Regions from separate parts of the Paenibacillus anseongensis genome, predicted to be linked through region 4. Evidence: riboswitches for the same ligand, from Rfam matches in the RefSeq annotation. Region 4 holds a riboswitch; each other region holds the start of a gene.
The links. Region 4 has a riboswitch for cyclic di-AMP ahead of GON05_RS14125 (CAP domain-containing protein). Riboswitches for the same ligand answer to the same signal wherever they lie in the genome.
Positions count from the first base shown of each region.

Region 1: it holds a riboswitch for cyclic di-AMP, as region 4 does, so the genes downstream of both, GON05_RS30150 (ubiquitin-like domain-containing protein) here and GON05_RS14125 (CAP domain-containing protein) in region 4, are expected to answer to the same signal.
Region 2: it holds a riboswitch for cyclic di-AMP, as region 4 does, so the genes downstream of both, GON05_RS05830 (C40 family peptidase) here and GON05_RS14125 (CAP domain-containing protein) in region 4, are expected to answer to the same signal.
Region 3: it holds a riboswitch for cyclic di-AMP, as region 4 does, so the genes downstream of both, GON05_RS28715 (APC family permease) here and GON05_RS14125 (CAP domain-containing protein) in region 4, are expected to answer to the same signal.

Region 1 is NZ_WSEM01000032.1:58,242-64,279, forward strand. It holds gene rsmA (16S rRNA (adenine(1518)-N(6)/adenine(1519)-N(6))-dimethyltransferase RsmA) at 1-900, opposite strand, end outside; gene rnmV (ribonuclease M5) at 969-1,511, opposite strand; gene GON05_RS30150 (ubiquitin-like domain-containing protein) at 1,628-2,767, opposite strand; cyclic di-AMP (ydaO/yuaA leader) riboswitch at 3,058-3,251, opposite strand; gene GON05_RS30155 (ABC transporter ATP-binding protein) at 3,534-4,277, shown strand; gene GON05_RS30160 (ABC transporter permease) at 4,274-5,506, shown strand; gene GON05_RS30165 (TatD family hydrolase) at 5,492-6,038, opposite strand, start outside.
Region 2 is NZ_WSEM01000006.1:22,929-28,966, forward strand. It holds gene GON05_RS05820 (M1 family metallopeptidase) at 1-1,848, shown strand, start outside; gene GON05_RS05825 (hypothetical protein) at 1,906-2,724, shown strand; cyclic di-AMP (ydaO/yuaA leader) riboswitch at 2,893-3,031, shown strand; gene GON05_RS05830 (C40 family peptidase) at 3,035-3,508, shown strand; guanidine-I (ykkC/yxkD leader) riboswitch at 3,639-3,741, shown strand; gene sugE (quaternary ammonium compound efflux SMR transporter SugE) at 3,835-4,155, shown strand; gene GON05_RS05840 (class I SAM-dependent methyltransferase) at 4,192-5,085, opposite strand; gene GON05_RS05845 (hypothetical protein) at 5,284-5,859, shown strand; gene GON05_RS05850 (hypothetical protein) at 6,013-6,038, opposite strand, start outside.
Region 3 is NZ_WSEM01000030.1:4,405-10,442, reverse strand. It holds gene GON05_RS28735 (ATP-binding cassette domain-containing protein) at 1-814, shown strand, start outside; gene GON05_RS28730 (EcsC family protein) at 948-1,730, shown strand; gene GON05_RS28725 (hypothetical protein) at 2,046-2,198, opposite strand; gene GON05_RS28720 (NAD(P)/FAD-dependent oxidoreductase) at 2,499-3,728, shown strand; cyclic di-AMP (ydaO/yuaA leader) riboswitch at 3,914-4,074, shown strand; gene GON05_RS28715 (APC family permease) at 4,172-6,007, shown strand.
Region 4 is NZ_WSEM01000012.1:358,677-364,714, forward strand. It holds gene GON05_RS14105 (GerAB/ArcD/ProY family transporter) at 1-829, shown strand, start outside; gene GON05_RS14110 (Ger(x)C family spore germination protein) at 826-2,040, shown strand; gene GON05_RS14115 (hypothetical protein) at 2,037-2,264, shown strand; gene GON05_RS14120 (GerAB/ArcD/ProY family transporter) at 2,280-3,356, shown strand; gene GON05_RS14125 (CAP domain-containing protein) at 3,421-4,113, opposite strand; cyclic di-AMP (ydaO/yuaA leader) riboswitch at 4,121-4,256, opposite strand; gene GON05_RS14130 (alpha/beta-type small acid-soluble spore protein) at 4,436-4,669, shown strand; gene GON05_RS14135 (ATP-dependent DNA ligase) at 4,723-5,568, opposite strand; gene GON05_RS14140 (hypothetical protein) at 5,751-5,927, shown strand; gene GON05_RS14145 (extracellular solute-binding protein) at 6,004-6,038, opposite strand, start outside.

The DNA.
Region 1 (6,038 bases), on a different contig from region 4:
GCCGTGCGCGCGAAGCGCAGTCGACAAGCGCGCGAATTCGTCCATGCTGAGCGTTTCGCCACGGCGCGAAGGCTCGATGTTGATGCTATGGAGCAGAGTTTCCAGCTCCGATTTGTTTTCTTTTGTAAAGAACCTCGCAGCGAGGTTGTTGTACAAGGTTTTGCGCCGCTGGACGAAGGACGCCTGGACGACAGCGAAGAAGAAGTCCACGTCCGCCACTTCGACCGGCGGGGTTTTGCGCACACGCAGCCGGATGACGGCAGAGTCAACGTTCGGCTGCGGCACAAAGACGGTACGCGGCACGATCGTGACAAGCTCAGGCTCGCAGTGAAACTGTACGGCAATGCTGAGGCTGCCGTAATCTTTGGTGCCCGGGCGAGCCGCCATGCGGTCGGCCACCTCTTTTTGGATCATCACGACGATGTTCTCCAAGGGAAGCTTCTCTTCGAGAAGCTTCATAATGATCGGCGTCGTGATGTAGTAGGGCAGATTGGCGACAACACTGACGCCATCCAGCCCGTCAAAATGCTGCCGGAACAACTCCGGCAGGTCCGTCTTCAAAATATCGCCATGCACGACACTCGCATGGGGATAAGGCTCCAGCGTCTCGCCTAGAATAGGCAGGAGACGCTGATCGATCTCCACGGCCAAGACGCGCCCTGCGAGCTTGGCCAGCTGCTGGGTGAGCGCCCCGATGCCAGGGCCGACTTCCAATGCGCCCTTGTTAGGCCCAAGCTCCGCAGCCGAAACGATCTTGCCCAGGATGTTCTGGTCGATCAGGAAGTTCTGGCCCAGACTCTTTTTGAGCACAAGATTGTGCTTTTTTATAATTTGTTTCGTTTTACTGGGTGTTGCAACATCTTCCGCTGTTACAATCACTTCATTGCCGGGTATAGTCATTATGTAGCCCTCATTTATCTATAGGTTCTGAATTCTGAATTCCACTCTCGCACCTTACTTCACTTTCCCTATATCTTCGGTTCCAGATGCTCCAAGGCTGCCTCAAATTCCTCACGCGAGATCTGGAACATCGCACATCGCTTATAAAATTGTTTGCCATTGCAGTAGCCGATGCCAAGGGCATTGCCAACGACGAGCCTCCGGGAAGCTGCTTCCGGATGAACGATCAACCCTGCTGCTATGAGATCCTCCATCGTAAGCTGCGAGACAGCCCCGTCGTACTCTGTCCGCAGGTTCTGGAGCGCCTCACGGACAATCTCCGGCGCTGCGTTCTCGACGCCAATGTCGCCCTTATACTCGGCCTGCGCCTGCGTGATGAAGGCATGCTTGCAGCCCGGCACCTTGGCTGCCACAATCTTCCGTATCCGTTCACCTGCGTGATCCGGATCCGTAAATATAATGACGCCTCTGCGCTGCTGCGCGAGGGCTATGCGCTTCAATACGGCTTGCCCGATGGCTGAGCCGCCTGTCTCTATCGTATCCGCCTCGACGGCTCGGCGAATAGCGGCCGTATCGTCCTTGCCTTCAACGACGATGACTTCTTTAATCATAATCGATTCCCTTCCCAGTACGCAGAAAAAGAAGAGGGATTCCCTCTTCTTTCGCCCAGGCTGCTTGCCTGGCAACGTATATTGACATTGTTCCCGCTGAAACAGACGTTTACACGTTAATTTTCAGACGGCTTTTTCGGTCCTACGACATAGACCGTATACCCTTGTTTCGTTCCGAATTTATTGGCGTAGCCATGATCTTCAAAGTAGACGTCGATCATTTGGCCTTTCACACCGCTGCCAATATCTTCAGCACGTCGGAAACCAACGCCCTCAATGTAAACCCACCATCCCAGTGGGATAACTTTCGGATCTACCGCAATCGTTCTGCCCTCAGTAACTGTCGTTCCTGTATAGGTCTTCCCATACCCAGGAGTCCCTTCGGCTTTCCCTGTCGAATCCGCTCCCGCTGAATAAGCCGTGAGCTTCACGTTCTTGAGGATTTGTTTATACCCGAATGTCACACCATTCTTAGAGACCTCATCCACACTAGGGGATGATGCCGATAGAACGACAACGGGATTTTTCGTGCCAACGGACACAACTTTTTTAACGCTTTGTTCCTGTACTTCTTGACCTACAACAGCTTCTGCAACTAATACGCCATCTTCGTAAGTCTTCTCTTTCTTTTTCAGAAGTACGCCCTCTTTACCTTCTTGAACGACCTGCTCTTTACCCTTAAGCAACGATGCATCATTTTTCTTTTCCGTGTCGAATGCAATCGGCTCTGTTACTTCTTCCGTCTCTTTTTTCACACGGACGATTTTGATTTCATCGCCTGATCCCAAAGAGGCTGTCGGTTCGGGAGTCAGCTTATCGTGCTCCCCAAGTGCAATATGTAAACGTTGCAATGCACTTTCAACCGTTCTTGCAGTTGTGTAAACAGTGGTGGTCTTTCCATCAGCAGTCAATTGAATTGGAGAAGCGTGTTCGATGACGAATTTGTCCCCGCCCTTGATTGTAGCCGTAGGGTCTGCAGATATTTCATCGTGTTCACCAATCGTTATGGCTTGTTCATCCAGTAGGCGTTGCAGGACCCATTGCTTCGTATGCACAACGGTTTCTTGTCCATTCACAACCACGGATACGCTCTTGGTAGCCGTACCGTACAACAACACCAAAAACATGAAAGTCATTGCGATTGAGATTATAGCCAGGCTTAAAATCAAACGCAAGTTTTCATGCTTCCATCGCAATGCGAAGGACATGCTGGATGATCGTTTTACATGGGTCTCGCTAAAAGAGATACTGCCCACTTCTTCGGTCCTCCTTCAAAGCCTCGCCGCCAGGTTACAGCATGATTAAATTTGACGCGACTAAGGTTTTTAATTTAACTTAACGTGTCGTCCATCAGCAGTTGTTTGGAAACAGCTGCGTTCTGGTCGTCCCACCCCGCTTTGCTATTCATCATCCTATGAATTCCGGGTTACGATTAGTCGTCCGAAACAGTTAAAGGTCCTTATGGGGACAAAAAGCCAGCAAGAAGAGGACTCTTCTCGCTGGCTTAGTTTGCATAGTAAAAATACACAAATAGCACGCACGACAATCGTTACCTCTCTTACGCTTACGAGGTTAGCTGACGGATTCGGACGTGAGAGTCGCCCTACTCAGACGTAAACTTTCGTTCAACGTCCAAGATTCACCCCTGTTACTCACTCTGTTTACTTCGTCAGCGATACCGCTTTATAAGTTAACAGTGGTTCCCCCGTTCCCATAATTGGAACTCAGCGAATGGAAAAATGGCAAATTGGTTATTAAGTTATTATGAAAAGTATATTACGCTGTTAATCTCTGCCTGTAAAGGGATTAACACCTACTAAAAAGGGCTAAATCGATTAAAAATAGCTTATTTTTAAAATAAAACCACCTTTTATCTACATTTAACTCATTATAACGTACGAATACTAAGTTTCTTCGTGTTTTCACTCTTAAACTAGGCTTCGAAACTAAATTTGTTTATAATTATCAGGTATGAAACACGTATCTAAATTCCAATAATTAGCTATTTAGGGAGGCACTGAGATGGGTCCCATATTACAAGTTGACGCTTTATTCGGGGGATATTTACCAAATAAACCTGTTCTTCACGACCTCACATTTTCTATCCGTCAAGGTGAAATGATGGGATTAATTGGTTTGAACGGCGCAGGAAAAAGTACGACCATCAAGAACATCCTTGGACTGCTTCAACCACAAAGGGGTTCTATAAAAATTAACGGTTTGACGCTGGCCGAAGATCCACTGCCTTACCGTGCCACTTACGCTTATGTGCCTGAAAGTCCAGAGCTATATGAAGAGCTTACAATTCGTGAGCATCTGGAGTTAACCGCCATGGCTTACGGCTTAACGAAGGATGACTATCTCTCCCGCTCACAAGCGCTGCTCGAGCAGTTCCACATGCAGGACAAGCTCAACTCTTTTGCAAGCCATTTATCCAAAGGGATGAAGCAAAAGGTCATGATCATGAACGCATTCCTGATCGAACCTTCTCTCTACATCATTGATGAGCCTTTTCTCGGGCTCGATCCGCTAGCCATACGCTCATTGCTGGAGTTGATGGTCAAAATGAAGCGGCGCGGCGCGTCATTTCTCATATCCTCGCATATTTTGTCTACGATTGAAAAATATTGCGATAACTATGTCGTCCTGCACAAAGGACATATGGTCGCCCAAGGCGATTTAGTCGAATTACGTCAGCAGACAGGACTCCAGCAAGCGTCATTGGACGACATCTTTTATAAGCTTGTAAAAGGAGAATTGGTATGAAGGCGATGGACATGGATACCCGTGCCCTATGGCAGAAGAGATTTGAACATTATATGAAGGAATCCATGGGTTACCTGCAATATGCAGCGCGCAGCAATTTTTTTGGCTTCCTGCTATTTCTTGTCATCCTTTCTTCCTATTATTATGCAAAAATACTACAGCGCCTTCCGACAGATTATCCTTATCTGTGGATCGTCCTTTTGCTGCTGGTACCTTTGTTAGCCTCAAGCCCCATTCGCACTCTAGCCAGAAGTGCAGACCGTATGTTTCTGCTGCGCGTTGAACATCAGATGGGTCCTTACTTCCGCGGCGGATTCATGTACAGCTTAGTGCTGCAAGCCTTCTGGACATTTCTGGCATGGGTCGTCCTATGGCCCTTGTATCATCACTGCCTTGGTCGCGATGAGCAGCATTTCTTATGGATGCTTGCCTTGCTTCTATTAATGAAGGTAGGCCATTTATTGGCGAGCTGGCAAGAAAGCCGATTCACTCATGAGCGGGCAAGAAGGGTTTCTGTTAGCTTCCGCTGGCTGGCAACAGCCGTCCTGATATCTCTGCAATTTCTGACAAGCGTTCTATGGGCAAGCGGAGCCGCTCTTGTACTTACACTGGCTTGGTTAACAGCTACGCATTACGTATCCAAATACTACATCGGATGGGATTATCTCATTGCGAAGGAAAGGCAGCAGCAGGCACGACTATATGCCTTTTTCAACTGGTTCGTGGATGTTCCGCAATTGGGAACGCGAATAGCCCGCCGAAGCTGGATCAGCGGGGTCACAAGATTTATTCCTTTTAAACAGGATGCTGCCTATCTCTACATATATATGAAAACATTTCTACGTACGGAGCTATTCGCGATTGTCCTACGTATATCCTTACTAGGCACATTAGCCATCGCCGTTTCAAGCAGCAGTACCGCGAGACTGCTCATCTTCTTTATCGCTTTGATTATTTCCATGGTTCAGCTAACGCCACTTGAGCGTTCACACCGCTATACCTTTTGGCTCGACATGTACCCGCTTAACCGTCAGTTGAAAGCCGGCTCCCTAGCCTTCATCATTTGGTCAGCCTTGCTGCTAGAGTTATGTATGCTTTCGATTCCGTTCATGATTCGATCTTCACTTATCTACATTGTCGTGCCGCTCATCGGCTTCCTCTTTATCTCGCTCAGCTGCGGAGTTTTTCTACGACGAAAATTTGCAAAAAATGCTTTACTTGAGACCTAACAAGGCAATGGCGTTGTTTGTCGTTATTTCTGCAAGTTCTTCCAGACTTATGCCCTTGATTTCCGCGGCCGTTTCAGCCACCAACCGAACATAAGCCGATTCATTGCGCTTGCCGCGGAAAGGATGCGGGGTCAAATAAGGAGCATCCGTCTCGATGAGTAAGCGGTCCAAAGGAACCTGCGCCAGCACTTCCTTGGGCTGCTTTGCATTTTTGAAAGTGACAGGGCCTCCGAAGGAAATATGGAAATTCATATCCAAACACTGCTTTGCCGTCTCCCAGCTCCCCGAAAAGCAATGCATGATCCCCCCAACTTCAGCTGCCTTCTCCTCTTTTAAAATAGTCAAAATATCCTGATGCGCATCTCGGTTATGAATCACAATCGGCATTTGAAGCTTTCGCGCCAACCTGATTTGTTCCCGAAAAACTCGCTGCTGTACATCTTTAGGCGACTTATCCCAATAGTAATCAAGCCCGATTTCTCCAATTGCCACCACTTTTTCGTGCTGACACAGCGATTCGATCCATTCCAAA
Region 2 (6,038 bases), on a different contig from region 4:
GACATGCAGCCTGCTGATCGCGGCAAATCTTCGGACAAACAAACGCAGGAACCGCTGAGCTACCGCATTGCGGAGTATCACATGAATGTTGCCTATACGCCGGAAACAAGGCAGCTCAAAGGGCAGCAAGCGTTATCGTGGGAAAATCCGGGAACGGTTCCTGTGCAAGAGATTTATCTGCATTTATATCCGAATGCATTCGCATCTAAGAAAACCACGTTTATGCGGGAGTCCGGCGGCAAGCTAAGGCAGGATGAAGCTACGGCGGATAGTACCGGTTGGATGGACTTGCTTTCCGTAAAAACGGAAGATGGCGAGGACCTTACGCCACGCATGTCGTTTGTACAACCTGATGACGGCAATAAAGACGACCACACGCTGATCAAAATACCGCTGTCAAAGCCGGTGGGAGCCGGCGAACGAGTCACACTCAAGACGGAATTTCTCGTCAAGCTGCCCCAGGCCTTCGCCAGAATGGGCTATGTGGACGACTTCGTGATGGCTGGGCAATGGTTCCCTAAGGTCGCCGCTTATGAACGGGCGGGCACAAGGGGACGTACCGAGCCAGGTTGGAATCTCCACCAATACCATGGGAATTCGGAGTTTTATGCGGATTTCGGCTTGTATGACGTGAAAATTCAAGTGCCGGCGAATTACACGGTTGCCGCGACAGGGTTCCCTGTGAAACCGGCGGTGACGGAGAACGGGACGAAAACGTACCAATTTTATGCCGATGATGTGCATGATTTCGCATGGTCAGCTTCGCCTCACTTCGTGTATGTGGAAGAACCCTTCTCTACGCCGCAAATACCAGGTGTGAAGATCAAGCTCTATCTGGATCCCAATCATCAGGATTTGAAAGACCGTTATATGTACGCTGCCAAAAAAGCGCTATCCCGCTATAGCCAGTGGTACGGATCGTATCCTTACTCGACTTTGTCTATCGTTGTACCTCCTCCCGGAGGCAGCGGCGCAGGCGGAATGGAGTATCCTACGCTCATCACCGCTTGGGGCGCGGACGACAAGACGCCGGATCAGGAATTGGAACGCGTTGTTGTGCACGAGATCGGACACCAATATTTCTATGGCCTCGTGGCGAGCAATGAGTTTGAAGAGGCTTGGCTGGATGAGGGCTTTACCTCCTACGCCGAGGATAAAGTGATGGAGGCCGACTTCGGAGCGACCCCTAATTTGCCGGTCGAGTCCAGCTACATTACTTCTCCGAACGCCCTGCGACAAAACGCATGGGCCTATACCGGACATGATCAATACGCAGAAAATGTGTATACCAGAGGCAAGCTCGTGCTGAAAGCAATCGAGAAACAGGTCGGCACCAAAAACATGGATCGTATCATGCGGACTTATTTTCAAAAATGGCAATTCAAACATCCCTCCACCAAGGACTTTCAAAATGTGGTCGAGGATATAACCAAAACGAAGTGGGACGACTTCTTCAATGAATATGTCTACGGCTCAATGATGGTTGACTATTCGGTTGAAAGCATTCATGTGAAAGCCACTGGCAGCAAAGGAACCGGCCCTTACGAGAGCACGATCCTCATCTCCAAGCGCGGCGGCAATTCACCTGAAGTGCCGATTCAGTTCCATTTCGCCGACGGTACGATGCTCGACAAAACATGGGACGGCAAAGAGAGCAGCATTGAGTACAAATTAACCCACACGACGCCTATAGACTGGGTTCGTATCGATCCGAACTACTCGCTCATTCTGGAGAACAAACACATTAATAACTTTATGCAAGCAGAAGTGGACACCAAGTGGAAACTCCGCCTGAATCTCGGCATTATTCAATTCCTGCAAGCTATTTTCGGGTGGGTGGCCTGGTAGGCGCCCACTCTACAAGGCAAGTTTGCCTTCAGAAAACAACGCTTAGGAGGGACACCGGTGACAACCTATCTCAAATCCGGCTTCAGGGCGGCGCTACGGCAACCCTTCGCTACGATTGTCTTGTTCATCTACCAAATGTGCTGGGGGATGCTTCTATATAAGCTTGTACAAGGGGTGTTAGTGCCCCTCATGCACCGGTTTCCCGGCGGCGACCAGCCGAAGCAAGCACTCCAGCTTTTTCTGGCCGAAAGTCAGTTTCAGTTATTCAAAACGGATCTTAGCCATTCTTACTTGTGGTGGCTGGCCGGCCTGCTCCTGGCGCGCATGTTCCTTACCCCGATGCTGAACGGCGGTGTCTATTATTCGCTCACCCATTCCGATCAAAATGCCGGCTATCGCTTCGTTCGAGGCATCAAGGAGCTCACGCTCCCCTTCTTCGCCGTGTATTTGATTCGAATCGCTTTGTCTCTGCTGCCGCTCATCTGGGTGCTGCCCAAAGCGCAGAAGGTGTTCGCTCACAGCACATCTTATGAACAAGCTTCCCTCGATTTACTGCCTTGGCTGCTTGGAATGCTGGTGTACGGCTTTCTGCTGCATCTGCTCTTCATGTATGTGCAGTTCGCCATCGCGGCACGTCTCGGTATAGTCTCCACGGTTCTAACGTTCATGCGGTACTCTTTTCCGATTATTGGCCTCTCTCTGATACTTTTGCTGAGCTCGGGACTTTTGGCAGGGATCACGGTAACAACGACCTATATCTGGGCAGGTCTGGTAGCGCTAATCATTTATCAACTTTTCCCGCTCTTCCATATTTTCATGCAAATGTGGTCCATTACGTCGCAATTCCAGCTTCTTTCCGCCAAATTAAGCCGTTAAAAAGCAATAAATAAAACCATAAATGGTTTAGATTTGTTCAATCCCCTTGCAAAAGGGGATTTTTTTGTCTGTAAAGCGAACCTTTACACATTTTTTCAGACCCAATTGCACGAAAAAGGAGGAATTTCGATGTTTATGACGAATTTAAGAGACTAGCATTAAAAAACCAAATATTTCATGCCGAATTCCTCATTTCTTGGGGAAACGGGGGAACCATACCGGGTGAATTGATCTTGCAAGACAGGGATCATAGGGAACCTTCAACCGAACCCTCCAGCTAACCTCGTAGGCACCGGAAGGAGACAAGCAGTTGAAAAAGGTTGTTGCTCTTCTTTTTAGTCTTGTTTTGTTTTTGAGTGTAGCTTTAGGGAGTGTGTCTGCGTCAGAATCCACATTGGACTCAACGGTTGACGAATTGATGGGAGTACCGTACCGCGATGCGGGAACGACAACAAGAGGCTTTGATTGCTCTGGTTTCACCGCGTACGTATTCAACAAATTCGGCATTGACCTTCCTCATAGTTCAGCAGCTCAAAATAAAGAGGGCTACTGGATCGACAAAAGTGATCTTCGCAAAGGTGATCTTGTGTTCTTCGACACAGGGGGCAAAGGCATTTCTCACGTTGGTATCTACTTGGGTAACGGTGAATTTATTCATTCCGCATCCAATGAAGGTATCGTGAAAAACAAGCTAAGCGAATCTTATTATGCGAAAAGATACGTATCCGCTAGACGTGTTCTGTGGGATGATATCTACAATCAACTAACTGCTGAATCCAAGTAATTTTCTTGTTTCATCATGAATAAAGCCCAGACAAGCGTTAGCTCGAATGAGCCGCTTCTCAGGGCTTTTATTCATTTCTTGTGGCTATTTTGTAACTTGACATAGCGTGTAAGCCGTCCTATAATTACGGCATCATGTTTCTAGGGTTCCGTGGTGCTGCAGCGCCAGTCTGGTCCGAGAGAAAACACACAGCGAATACGCTGTGATCACGGAGGGGAAAAAGCCCGGGAGTCTTATCGCAACAGCGATACTGCTTCCAGGCTTTTTCTTTTTGCCGCGGTCAGATAGGCATCTTCGCATATTCTTTCTTAAGGAGTGATTCACAGATGGCATGGCTTTACTTGGTCATTGCAGGTGTTTTTGAAGTAGTTTGGGCAATCTCACTAAAGTTCTCCAACGGTTTTACACGGCTGGTTCCGTCCAGCATCACCATTGTCGGTATGATCATCAGTTTTTATTTTCTGGCGGTAGCTACAAAAACTCTTCCCATCGGCACAGCTTACGCGGCTTGGACGGGAATTGGCGCTGTAGGCGCAATTATCATCGGCACCCTATTTCTGAACGAGCCCGTTAGTTTACTGCGTATCCTATTCATGATCCTCATTCTGGTCGGTGTTCTCGGCCTTAAATTCACATCCGGACATTAAGCCAAGCGCTTCCTTCTTTACTATGGTCGATGATTCCTAAGCCACGATGTAGCTAACATACCAGAAGGAGCTGCCGACAAATATTCGCAGGTGCTCCGACAGCGGCTTAAAGATTTCATTCAACTCTTCGTACGAATAGTAGTTTTTAATAATTTCATGCTTGGAGCCATCGGCCAGCTCCCTTCTTTTGTACGTATCTTCGCTATGTTCACTCGTAATCAGCTCGCCGCCTCTTCCCGGGACATACACATTATCCGCAATGAACACGCGGGCTCCCCGACCAAGCCGCTCGTGAAATCCTTGCAGGAACGAATCCAGTCGATTTTTCGGGATATGCGAAAACCAGAAGTTGGCGAGTCCATAGTCAAAATCCCCTTGTACTTCCGAAAGCCGGTAAGCGTCCCCTTCGACGAAAGAGGTATTATGCAGCGGCCAAGATTTAGCTGCAGCAATTTGCAGCACCTCCGGTCGAACGTCCACCCCAACGATGTGTTTGGCTGTCTCCGCCATGAACTGCGTCCAATATCCCGTACCGCAAGCCACCTCCAGGACACGGCTCCCAGCGACCTGCTTCTTCACGATATCCGCCAGCATCGCAAGCTCTTGCTGATAGTCCGCATCTTCGCGGGCATAAATCCGTTCATATTCAGCTGCTCGCGCGCCGTAGTAATCCTGCATGCCTTCTTTCTCTTCATTTAAAAGCCGCTGCCTATCCTTCACCTCGTGAACGATCCGCTGTTTAGCTGCCAATAAGTCGGCGAAAATAGCTCCGCCGTGCGAAGCATAATTCGCGAGAAGACCATGCGTCGCCATCACAATAAGCTGTGTCATCGACAAGCCAGTTTCCTCAGCCATGCGCTCCAGATCGGTCTTCACCTTTTCAGGCAAGTAGACGGAAAGTCTTTTGGTCTTATCATTTTTATCGTCCATGGGGAGATTCCTCCTTTGCATTTTTATTATTTTAACATATATTATGTGTCATTAAAACACATTAATTGTACTTTTCATACTATAAAGGGAATTTAGGCTGCATGAAAAAGGCAACACTAGCCACACACCCTCGCAAATCCCTCTAGTAAACATAGAATACAAAGCAAGTATATTCATATGTTGATAGGAGATGGAGAAATGATTCCCAAACAACGAATGGCTGGAAAACCGAGCAAAATTATTCGGCTCCCCAAGAGCGCAGGCCTGCCAAGAAGCAAAGCCATGCTGCTGTACCGCACACAGCTTAGAAAGTATCATAAACCCGGTTCGGGTCGCTTTCTAAGCCAACGCACGGTTTCGATCGGCACCGACAACTCGTGGTTTAATGCGCAAATCATTCCTCGCGACCCTGCGTGGGTGCCTGTTACTAATGCCAACTACGTTTGGTATTCCGGCAACTTGAACAGTGAGAATGCGATCATTTCGACACGTTTCACGCTTTCTGAACGTAGAGCCATTCTCGGCGCTTCTCTCTTCCTATCTGTCGACAATTATGCCGTTGTCATCATCAACGGCGTGCCGCTCCTCTTTGACGGACCGCAGAATACGCCTTCCTTCTACAATCCGGGGCGCACTTTCGACATTCGCCGATTTGTAAGGCGCGGACGCAATGATGTCGTCATCATCGCCTTTAACCTTGGCGGGCAGCGCACCGCGGAAAACCCTGCCGGCGTTGCCGCCAGGCTCGATTTTCGACTCAGCAACTTGCAGTAAAAGATCATCTGCATACAAGGACAACCGACTTCGTCGTCCTGCTAGGACGAGCGCGTTTGTCAAGGTAGATGCGAAGCTAAAGTATAAAACTTATACTTTCTTATCTACTGAAAAGGCCGGGCCTCCATCCTTAGATGGAACCCGACCTTTTTTTTACATGAACTGTCGTTCGTTCCCGT
Region 3 (6,038 bases), on a different contig from region 4:
CCCAGGGCCGGCGCCGCAAGCAGCAGCGCCGAAGCCCGCGCGCGTTGCGCCAGCCGCGCCGCCACAGGCCGCGTGGCTAGCGCGGGATCCGCGCGCGAAGTGGCTGCTCTACCTGCTGCTGGTCATCGGAACGATGCAGCTGCAGGTGTGGAGCGGCCTCGCGGCTTCTGCGCTGCTCTTGGGCCTTTCGTGTCTTGGCCTTCCGCGCGCCGCGATTCGCGGCAGTTGGAAGATCGCCGTGCCGTTCCTGATCTTCATGTTCCTCTCCATCTTGCTGGGCGGCTTGGAGTGGAGGCCTGCTGACGGGCAGTTCCCGCTTGGCTTCGCGACCGAGCGCGCGTGGAGTGCGGGCTTCGTACTCACGCGCCTGTTCCTGATCCTGATGGCCGGCTATTGGCTGGTCGTGTCTACGCCGTATGGCCAGCTTGTGCAGGGACTGAACTGGGCGCTGTCTTTTTTCCGCAAAATGAAGCTGCCCGTGGAGTCATTTGCTTTAGCGGTCTCGCTCTTGTTTCGGTTCATCCCGCTTATTTTGCGGGAGTGGCAGCGGTTTTCGGCGATTGTGAGGGCTAGAGGCAAAGCAGCGATCAGGCCTGGCATGGTACGCATGCGAGATATTCCGGCGCTGGTTGTACCGCTCCTCCTCGCCATGTTTCACAAAGCTGAGCAAATGACCGTAGCGATGGAGATGAAAAAAATCGACGGCAAGCAGCAGCTGCTGAAAAAAAGCACCTTGAGCTGGCAGCCCAAGGATACGCTGATCGTCATTTGGAGTGTAGTTGTTTTTGGCGTGCTGATCGTTATGCGTGACTAATAGGAGGGAGGGCAGCTCAATTTGGAAGAGCTGCTCTTTTTGTGCTCTGCGGCTGTAGGTGGAGGGGGAATCTTGAGGATGCAAACCCCGTATACTATACTTTAACTAAGAACCTCGACCGGCGGTGACAAGCATGAAATTTTCTGATTACACCCTCTATGAGCAGCAAATGCTGCGTAAAGTGAAGCTCTGGGAAATACGCCAACAGAAGACCCCGAATTTGCTCGAAAGAACCTCGAAAACCGTCTCCACAAACATCAATAAGCTCATCCCGGAAAAGGTGCACAAAACGATCACGGCCACTGTCAAGGGGATGTTTCAGACGACATTGTTCGGGATGAATTATATCCCTCAGAACGACCCGCTTGTAGGCGCTTCTCTGGCTGAAAGTGATGCTAAAGCTGAGGAATTGCTGTCACTTTATAAAAAGATTGCCGCTGCCGAGGGAGCAGGTACGGGAGCGGGTGGGATTCTGCTCGGCTTGGCGGACTTCCCGATTCTCATCGGGATCAAGCTGAAATTTCTGTTCGAGCTTGCGCACGCCTATGGCTATTCCACGAAGGACTATAGAGAGCGCTTGTTCATTTTGTATGTGTTTCAAATCGCGTTCTCCAGTCCGGCGAAAAAGCCTGCTCTACTAGACACGATCAAAAATTGGCACAAGATCGCAAGCGGCTTTCCGCCTTCTGATGCCTATATGAATCAAGTGGATTGGCAGCAGCTGCAGCAGGAATATCGGGACACCATTGATTTCCGTAAAATGCTTCAGCTTGTCCCCGGCATTGGAGCTGTCGTAGGCGCATGGGCGAATTTTGGCTTGCTGGAAGAGTTGGGCGTGGCGGGCATGAACAGCTTTCGCTTGCGCCGTTTAGAGGATAAAGCCAGGTTGGAGGCTGAGGGTAAGGGTGAGCAGTGAACGGGTGGATTCCCGTTGGAGAAAATCCAATGGAAGTGCCAATTTCCACGTTAAAATGCTGATTTGGTTGGACGAAATCCAATGCATAGGGGGAAATTGGCGTCCTGTGGGCTGATTTTGGTGTGCCTCGTTGGATTTTATCCAACGGAGCGCGGGAATCCGGCCTCATAAAGGCGTTCCCATTGGAATTCATCCAATGAGAAGGGGCAAGGCTTCGCGCGCCCACGGCCCAACGTCCTGGACCTGCATAGCGTGCACCCGCCGCGCGATCCAGCTCCCTTAGTCCCGCCTCGCGCTCTCGCCATACGTTCCGGATCACCCCCAGCCCCGCGCACTGATGCCCCCGCGCCCGCCACCACCGCAATCCAGCGCCCTAAGTGCCGCATAGCGCCTACCCGCCGCGCGATCCAGCTCCCTTAGTCCCGCATCTCGCCCCCACCACGGCGCTACAACGCTCTGTTTCCGCATAGCGTGCCTCCGCCGCGCGATCGAGCTCCCTTAATCCCGCCCCGCGCTCTTGCCCTACGTCCCGCATCGCTCCCACGCAGATATGCCACTCCACACCCCGCAGCCCTTTTTGACCAAGCTAGGCAATGTTCCAGTGATTTTTAAGAAAGAGGCACATATACTAATGATGAGCCAAACCATGTGTACGCCCTGAATGACTATGTGATTTTTTTCACATGACAACCTGTGAATGGTTTGGTCGATCTTTTTCACCAACGATGGTAGAGAAAAAAGTTGATGTAATCGGAGGAGAGGATTCGGATGAGTAAACCGAAGGTGGTTATTCTGGGAGCGGGGTACGGTGGGCTTGTAACGGCAATAAGGCTGCAGAAGCTGATCAAAGCAGATGAAGTGGCGGTCACACTGGTGAACAAACACGACTATCACTACATGACGACACATCTGCATATGCCGGCAGCTGGCACGGATCATCATGAAAATGCGCGTGTAGACATTAAGGATCTGATCGATGAGCGGAAAATTCATTTCATCAAAGCGACGGTTCAACAGATTGTACCTGAGGAAAAAAAGGTGGTCCTGTCGGACGAAGTCCTCACCTACGATTATTTGGTCGTGGGGCTTGGGAGTGAGACGGAAACCTTTGGTATTCCGGGATTGCGCGAGTATGCGATGACAATTAACAGCATTAACAGTGTTCGCTTCATTCGTCAGCATACACAGTATATGTTCGCTAAATATAAATTGGATTCCAAGCATCAAGAATATTTGACAATCGTTGTTGGTGGCGCAGGTTTCACAGGCACGGAGTTTGTTGGAGAGTTGGCGGACCGGATTCCTGATCTTTGCCAAATGTTTGACGTCGATCCTTCCTTGGTTCAGATCATCAATATCGAAGCATCGCCTACTGCTTTGCCGCCCGGACTGCCGAATGATCTCGTGGAATACGGCATGGACGTGATGCGCCGTAAAGGGGTTCAATATAAATTGTCTACCGCCATCAAGGCATGCGAGCCCGGCGGCGTACTGCTAGGAGACGGCCAATTCATTCCTGCCGGCACGGTTATTTGGTCGGGAGGTGTCCGTGGGAATTCCTTGCTGCAAGATGCGGGCTTCCACGTCCAACGCGGCAGAGTCAAAGTGGATGACTACTTGCGTTCGTTGCAGTTTCCCGATGTTTTTATTACGGGAGATTGCTCGATTGTCATGAGCCCGGAAGGCACGCCATACCCCGCCAATGCCCAAATCGCAGTCCAACAAGGTTATAATACAGCAAAAAATTTGCTCTATTCACTGACTGGAAAACCATTACGACCTTTCGCCTACGATTACAAAGGCACGGTCGCCTCGCTGGGTCGCGGAGAAGCGATTGGCATCCTAAAGGTCAAAAAAGTGAAAGGCAGGCTGGCCGCATTCCTCAAAAAAATAATCGATGCCCGCTATTTATTTCTCATTGGCGGTATCCCACTCATCTTCAAAAAGATGATTTTCAAGCAAAAACAAGCCACTAGAAAGCGTCATGTGAGAAATTAATTTTGCTAAAACACCCTAAAATCTAATGAATCAGACAATAAGCTAGTAAAACAGAGATACTGAAAGGATTACACCATTGTAAGCGGATTATCAAATGAATGCGGGGAGGGAATAATCTTTTTTAAGATTATTCTCTCCTTTACTATGAGCCAATAAGAGAGTAGTATCAACTCGTACGTTAACAGTTGAATATTTCGCTTAATTTTCTTATCAGAAAAGCGGGGGAACCATAGGTTTCAACGGGGTGAGTAAGGTGTGTTTTGTCGCATGCGGCAGCTACCTTTAGGGCAGATTTCTCGCAGCCCGAACCCGTCAGCTAACCTCGTAAGCGGTCGTGAGAAAGGAGAACATGTGGCTAAGCACAAGGTCTATCCTTGTGTTTTTTTGCGCCTAAAAAAGGGAAATCAAGCTGAAAACTAGGTTATTTGGAGGAATTTCACAGCATGACAAGTGACTCATTGAAAAAGATTGTATTCGGCAAACCGCTGAAATCAGCGGAGCTGGAATCTGAGAAAATGCAGGTATGGAAGGCTCTGCCCATCCTGTCATCAGATGCCCTGTCTTCGGTAGCCTATGGCACGGAGCAAATTTTGCTAGAGCTTGCAACTGTTGGGGTTGCTGCTTTTGCGTTCTCATTGCCGATTGCAATCTCGATTATTGCTTTAATCATGCTTCTTGTTTTAAGTTATCGCCAAGTGATCGAGGCCTATCCAATGGGCGGCGGAGCTTACATGGTGGCCAAGGAAAATTTGGGCATGATGTCGGGAAGGCTCACTGGGGTTTCACTGCTGATTGATTACACGTTAACCGTTGCCGTTTCGATTTCGGCAGGCGTGCAGGCGATAACGTCGGCTTTCCCAGTTACGGTGCCTTACATTGTCCCCATAGCCTTAGTGCTGGTCTGGTTGATGGTTTGGCTGAATTTGCGGGGTACTTCTGAATCCGGAACGGTGTTCGCGATTCCAACGTACTTTTTTATCCTGTGTATCTTGCTGCTGATCGGCAAAGGGATCTTCGATATGCTGACAGGATCCATGAATATGCATGAATTCCAAGTTGTTCCCAGCTCGATGACGAGTTCATTGACTTTGTTTGTAATTCTAAAAGCTTTTTCATCAGGCTGCTCGGCCGTGACAGGGATCGAGGCGATTTCCGATGCGGTGCCGCATTTCCGTACGCCATCTGTCAAGAATGCCAAGAAAACCTTGGCTTCGCTCGGTACGTTACTGGCGATTGTCTTCGGGGGCGTCACCTTGCTGAGCTTGGGTTATGGAATTGCACCTGACCCGCATGGGCACACTTCGGTCTTGTCGATGGTTACGGAGCAGGCGTTTGGCCGTGGCGCCATGTATTATGCCACACAGATTGGCACCATGCTGATTCTGGTATTGGCTGCGAATACGAGCTTCAACGGATTTCCGATCTTGGCGTCCATTATGGCCCAGGATAAAAACTTCCCGCGCATGTTCTCGTACCGGGGAGACCGGTTGTCGTTTCACTACGGAATCGTAACGTTAGGTGTTTTGGCAAGTATTTTGCTCGTCATTTTCAAAGGAAAAACCGATGCACTTATTCCACTTTATGCAATTGGCGTCTTTTTATCTTTTACCCTGGCCCAAAGCGGTTTGGTCCGCAAATGGTTCAGAGAACGTCCAGCCGGCTGGATCGGCAAGTTCGTTATTAATGGGTTAGGGGGAATCGTTTCCCTTGCCGTTCTTATTATTTTCTGTATCACCAAATTTAGCGAAGGCGCTTGGATTGTTATTATTGTGACGCCGCTATTGCTTTGGGGAATAACCAAAATCAGCAATCACTATGATGATGTAGCCAAACAACTGCGCATTGATATCACGCAAGAACGGGTATGCGTTAAGGAACCTGTGATCATTGTACCTGTAGCGGGTATTCATCGCGTAGTGGCGCAGTCTTTGAACTATGCCAAATCGTTATCTCCCAATGTCATTGCCTTCTACGTCTCGTTTTCGGATGAGGATGAAGAAGCGATGCAGGAGAAGTGGGATAAGTGGGATCCGGGTGTTCGGCTTGTTGTGTTCAAATCCCGTTACCGGACTATTTTGAAGCCGCTGGCTGAGTTTATTGAAAGAGTCGATACCCATGTTTCGGAAAAGCAATCGATCATGGTGATCCTGCCCCAGTTCATGCCGAAAAAATGGTGGCACCGCTTGCTCCACAACCAGTCTGCCGCACGTATTCGCTCGAAGCTGCAAGCCGATAAAGATATCGTCGTTGCGACGGTGCCCTATCATTTGCATGAGTAGAAGTGTACAATAAAGGGGTATACCGGATGTA
Region 4 (6,038 bases):
CGGCTTCTTTCTCGTGTCGTTTATCTTCACGAATGGACTTGTGCTGCGCGAATACGGGGAATTTGTTATCGGTAACTTTTTACATGAAACACCGATGGCACTCGTCATTTTTTGTATGGTGGCTGTATGTGCATATGTCTTATATGAGGGAATTGAAGTGCTCGCCAGAGTCTCGCAAATCCTTATTCCTTCGGCTGTGCTCATTATTTTCATCATGCTGATCTTGATGATTCCTGATCTTCATCCTAAAGAGATGTTTCCTATTCTGGGAGATGGCCCGCTTCCCCTACTAGTGGGGTCACTTGTCCCCTCATCTTGGTTTACCCAGTTTTTTATGCTGTCGTTTCTTTATCCATTTTTGAATAAAAAGCGGCATGTTTTGCAGTGGAGCTTCCTTAGCGTCGGCATTGTCATGATCACCTTGCTTACGATTAATCTGACCATCTTATTAATGTTCGGATCACTTACGGTTCAATTCAATTACGCTTTCCTCATTGCAGTACGTTATATTTCCATCTCTGACTTTCTGGAACATATAGAAGCACTAGTGATGACCATTTGGATCATTGGGATGTTCATTAAAGTATCGTTGATCTACTATGCCACTGTGCTTGGTACGGCGCAATGTTTGGGGCTCTCTGATTATCGGCCTCTTATCGTTCCGGTTGGCTTTCTGATACTGCTGCTCAGCTTTTGGGTTTCTCCTAATTTTCAAGAGCTCATGCATGCTATAGGAACTAATATCCCTTTTTTGGCACTGATTACACAGCTTGGTGTTCCCTCCATGCTGCTTCTTGCCGCTTCTTTCAGAAAGGGGCAGCAAGGATGAAAGTGATGCTGAAGCTATTTTTAATGGCAAGTCTCTTTACCCCGCTGCTGACGGGCTGCTGGGATCGGACGGAAGTGAACGATTTGGCACTCGTCACTGGAGCAGCGATTGATAAATATGATGATAAGTCGATCGAATTGACGATACAAATTTTTGTCCCGCGAAGTCCCGGCGGGGGTGGAGGCGGATTGGAAAGCAGCAACAAAGGGGGGAGCATTCAAAATTCCCTCGTCAAATCCGCGGTAGGCGTTGATATTGCTGATGCGGTTTCTAAGATTCAAGAGAAGATGCCGCGCAAAATTTTCTGGGGTCATACCGAAATTATTATTTTCGGTGAGGCTGTCGCGCGACAAGGGGTTCGAGACGAGGTCGATTATCTAATGAGAGCGCCTCAGCCGCGAGAGCGCGCCTTTATGTATATTTGCAAGGGAAGCGCACGCGAAATTCTCGAAATGAATACACGGCTGGAGCGGAACTCCTCAGAGATTATGAGGGAAATTGCCAAGAGCAAAATCATTCTTAGTGTAACGTTGGCGGATTTGGCACACATGTTGGTGAAACAGTCCGGCGCTGCAGCCCTGCCTTTTATTGAGCTCCTCGGGGCGAACACACCCAGAAATCACGACGATACAGGGAGTTTCACCAATTATACGGCCGTATTCAAAGACGATAAGATGGTTGGAACCATTGACGATCCAACCACCCGCGGCCTGCTCTGGCTCAGGGACGAGATCAAAACAGCCGTCGTTACTGTGACGCCGGAAGGTGTCTCCGGCCATGTCTCCCTTCGACTTTTGAAAAGCGAGACGAAACTGCAGCCAATCATCGAAAACGGCAAGTGGCGCATGAACGTCTGGATTCATACGGAAGATGATGCCCTGCAAAATACTACTTCACTTGATCTCGCCTCCGATCAGCAAGCTGTTAAACGCGTGGAAGCCGCTATGAATGATGACATTGAAGAGCGTGTCGCAGTTGCTTTGCGAAAGGTTCAGCAAGGTTTCAAAGCCGACATTTTTGATTTCGCTGGGGAATTCCACCGAGCGTACCCTAAGGAATGGCGTCAAAACCAAAAACTTTGGAACGAGATCTTCCCGAACGTCGAAGTTACTGTACAATCGGATGCCAGAATGCTGCGTCCTGGGCTTTCCAGCATCAAGTCTTCTCGATCCCAAGAGGAAAATGATAAGGAAGAGGAGTATATCCAATGACATCCAAAGACATTCCCCTATGCATGGCCGCGTGCTTGATCATCACATTCTTTCAGTGGTTTCGCTTGAAAAACAGACCGACCAAAGACAAAGCGGCTTATCTCTCTATTTTAGCCTTATGCTGGATGCTAGCGATCGTTTTAGTCATGAATCCGAGTATGCCGGGTCCGACGCAGCTGGTAAATTACATTTTCTACCCTCTCGGTAAACTCTTAGATCATTAAAGGAGCCTCACGGACATGCAGATTGGCGGGAAACAATTATTCTGGATGATATTGACCATGCAGCTGGGAATGACCATTTTACTGACCATAAATCCATCTATCCAAACTGCGAAGCAAGACGCTTGGCTTTCAACCGTTTGCGCAACCGGAATAGGTGCAGGGATCGCTTATGTTTGCTCACGATTGAGTATCTATCATCCAAGGCAAACCATCGTAGAGTTTTCAAAAAAATTATTTGGTCGATACATCGGCTATACGGTTATGGTGTTGTATTTCATCTACTGGTACAGCGTGCTTGCGATTATCATAAGGCAATACGCAGAGTTCATCGTTGCGACTATTCTTCCCAAAACGCCGATCCTTGTCCCGATGCTAGGCATGCTCCTCGTAGCGATCTATGTAACTTTCTCGGGCTTAGAAGTTATAGCGAGATGCTGCGAAATTTTAGGGCCTTTAACCTTGCTCGGGATTGCTATTCCTCTCTTGCTGAGCCTAAAAAATATACATATCAACAATATCCTTCCCTTCTATGTGGATACCGGTGCGATGACTATCCTAAAAGGTGCGCTGCCGACCTCAACATTTCTTGGAGATTGCATCCTTCTGTTCGTCATTATGGGCTTTCTTGCAAAGCCTCAAGATGGGATGAAACCGGCCATACTCGGGGTGGCTGCTGCAGGTCTCTTAACAAGCATTTCGACTTTCTTAATCCTTTCGGTATTTGGACACATCTCCGCTTCGGGCCAAACCTATCCTTACTTTAATCTGATCCGATATATTTCCTATTTCGACTTTTTTCAAAACCTCGATTCCTTTGTTATCGCCATCTGGATTATTAGTGTGTTCACTAAAGTTTCTCTCTACTTTTTTGTTTGCACATATGGAACAGCTCAAAGTTTCGGTCTTAAAAAATGGCGACGTATGATTTGGTTCGTAGCACCGGTTATCGCTCTGCTTACCTTGATTCCTCGGGACTTTATCGATAGTTCCGTGGTATTTCCACAAAAAATCGCGATTCCTTATTTATTGCCCATCCATGGGATCATTCTGCCACTCTTGATGTGGGGGATAGCGAAGTTGAAATATAAATAAAGCCCTTGCGAAATCCCACCTGGGAAATCACAAGGGCTGTTTGTTTGAAATTCGCTATAGAGCATTAGTTGCTGATGAATTCCTGCACCCATTCTCCGTTATAATAGGCGACCCCAATTTTCGTGTAATTAGGGTTCAAAATATTTTCACGGTGACCCGTACTGTTCATCCATGCTTCCATGACCGCCTCTGGTGTAGGTTGTCCTTTGGCAATGTTCTCACCTGCATAGGAATAAGGAATGCCATAAGTGTTCATCATATCAAAAGGCGACCCGTAAGTCGGCGACGTATGATCAAAATAGTCGTTGTTGTACATATCTTTGGCTTTATCCAACGCCATAGCTGTAAGGGCGTTATCACTGGTTAGCGCTTGAAGCCCAGCTTTTACCCGTTCCTGATTAACTAATGTAACGACTTGGCTGGCAAAAGCGGATTGCGTAGGTGTATCTGGTGTTGACGGAACTGCTGGTGTTGATGGAGTTGGCGCTGACGGGGCTGGTGTTTGAGAGCCGCCGCTTGTCCATGTGCTGCCAGGAAGGTTCAACGTCATCCCAGACCAAATCACGTTCGGGTTGGCAACCTGAGGGTTAGCCTGAATCAGCGAAGTGAGACTCACGCCATACTTCTGGGAGATCAACCACATGGTATCGTTGTCTGACACCGTGTACGTGGCGGATGCCGCCATAGCTGCGCTGGAACTCATAAGGACGCTCAGACCAATAGCACCGGTTACGACTAGCTGCTTATAACGTTTCAACATAGAAATCTCTCCTTTTTGCGGCCTGCGAGGTTAGCTGTCGGATTCGGGTCAAAGAGTAATCACCCGGTCGCTTACATAGCGACTTCACCCCAAAGAATGGGTCCCCCGTGCTTTCTAAGAAGCTTCGGCCTTCTAAGTTTTTGATCCATAATCGATCTTTCCGATTGTAACACGGGGTTTTTCCGAAAACATGCCGCAAAATTTTCCAACGCTTTATGAAAGCGCAATCATCGCGCTGCAAAAAAATTTTCCAGCACCATGAATAAAAAACCATAACTTCCACAAAATACTCATACACCAAATAAAGGAGTGAATCCAGATGGCTAGCAGTAGAAGCAATACATTACTTGTGCAACAAGCAAAATCAGCTCTTGAGCAAATGAAATATGAGGTCGCTCAGGAACTAGGTATTCAGATTCCTCAGGACGGGTATTACGGCTACATGGCTACTCGCGATACCGGCGCAATCGGCGGACACATTACGAGAAGATTGATTCAAATCGCTGAGCAACAGCTAAGCGGCAACAGCACAGGTAATTTTAGACGCATGTAATGAACAAAGAAAAGACTGCACCACCACTTCCTCCTTGGTGATCCAGTCTTTTTTTACATCACAAATTCCATGAAAACCGGCGAACGAAGCCTTCCGTTTCTCGTCCAGTTTTTCGTCTTGATTTTGGCCATTAGCCGCGGTTCCATATAAGCAAAATGATTGTCCTCTTTGTAGACTAATCGGTGCTTCACGCCATCCAGCGCCTTCTGATGTTGAGGCGTTACCCCGGTCTCAATCACCCCAACCGGAATCTTCAAACCATTTGCTGAATCAATGGACGCCAGCAAAGCAAAGTTATTTTTCCTGTAACCAGAAATATAGACATCTGCATAAGTCCAGTTAATCACTTTTTGCCATTGCCTGGAGCGTTTGTTGCTCTCGTACTTGAAATGTTCTTTTTTCGACTTCAAAATGATACCCTCAAGCCCATCCTGCCGGATTTTCTCAAAATAATCCACTGCTTTACCCTCGTAAACCTTCACCCTTTTGTACCTGTCATTCTCGATGAAAGCTTGCTCCAACAGCTCCTTGCGTTTAAGCAAGGGTAATTCAGTGACATCAATTCCCTTGTATTTTAAAATATCAAATGCAAAAAATACAACAGGTGATAAGTCTGTCGGGTTTAAAAATCTGGCTGACATCGCTTCATAGTCCGGTTTACCTTGATCATCCAAAATAACCAATTCACCGTCAAGGATCGTTCCCTCGTGAATCGGGCATTGGAACAACTCAGGAAATTTATGCGTTACCAATTGATTGTCTTTCGTATATACATAGAGTTTGTCTAAATTAGAAAGAATGCACCTGAAACCGTCTAACTTCAGTTCTGCCACATGATGTTTACTGTTATAAGGTCTATTATCTTTGGCGTCTTGCAAAAGCATAGGAGAAATGAACATATGATATCACCCTACGTTAGATAATACTGCACTGTGATTCATCTGCCTATAGGGACTTGAAGGAAATCGAGGCCTACCCGCTCCATTTTCGACAAAACAAGTGCAATCCCTCTCTACAAAGCGACAATCAAATTCGCAGATTCCGTTTATAATGGAGGTAGATGAATGGGAGGGATGTTCGCATGGACAAGCTATTTATCAAAAGACTGCATACGTTAAACCGTCGCGACGAACTTAGATCAATGCTGCTGCTGGAAGGGATCAAACTCACTCTCAAACGGAAAAAAGAACTCGGCTTATTTTATAGATTATTCAAAAAGACGAAGAAGAAACCCATTGTTGCTAAAGGATGGAATTGAACTGCCATACGCATAAGAGGCGTCCACGAAAGTAGAATTTCTCTACCTTCATGGGCGCCTCTGCTATTTTACAATCTTACTTGCCGCTCTTCGCGTATTGCGCGCTGAACT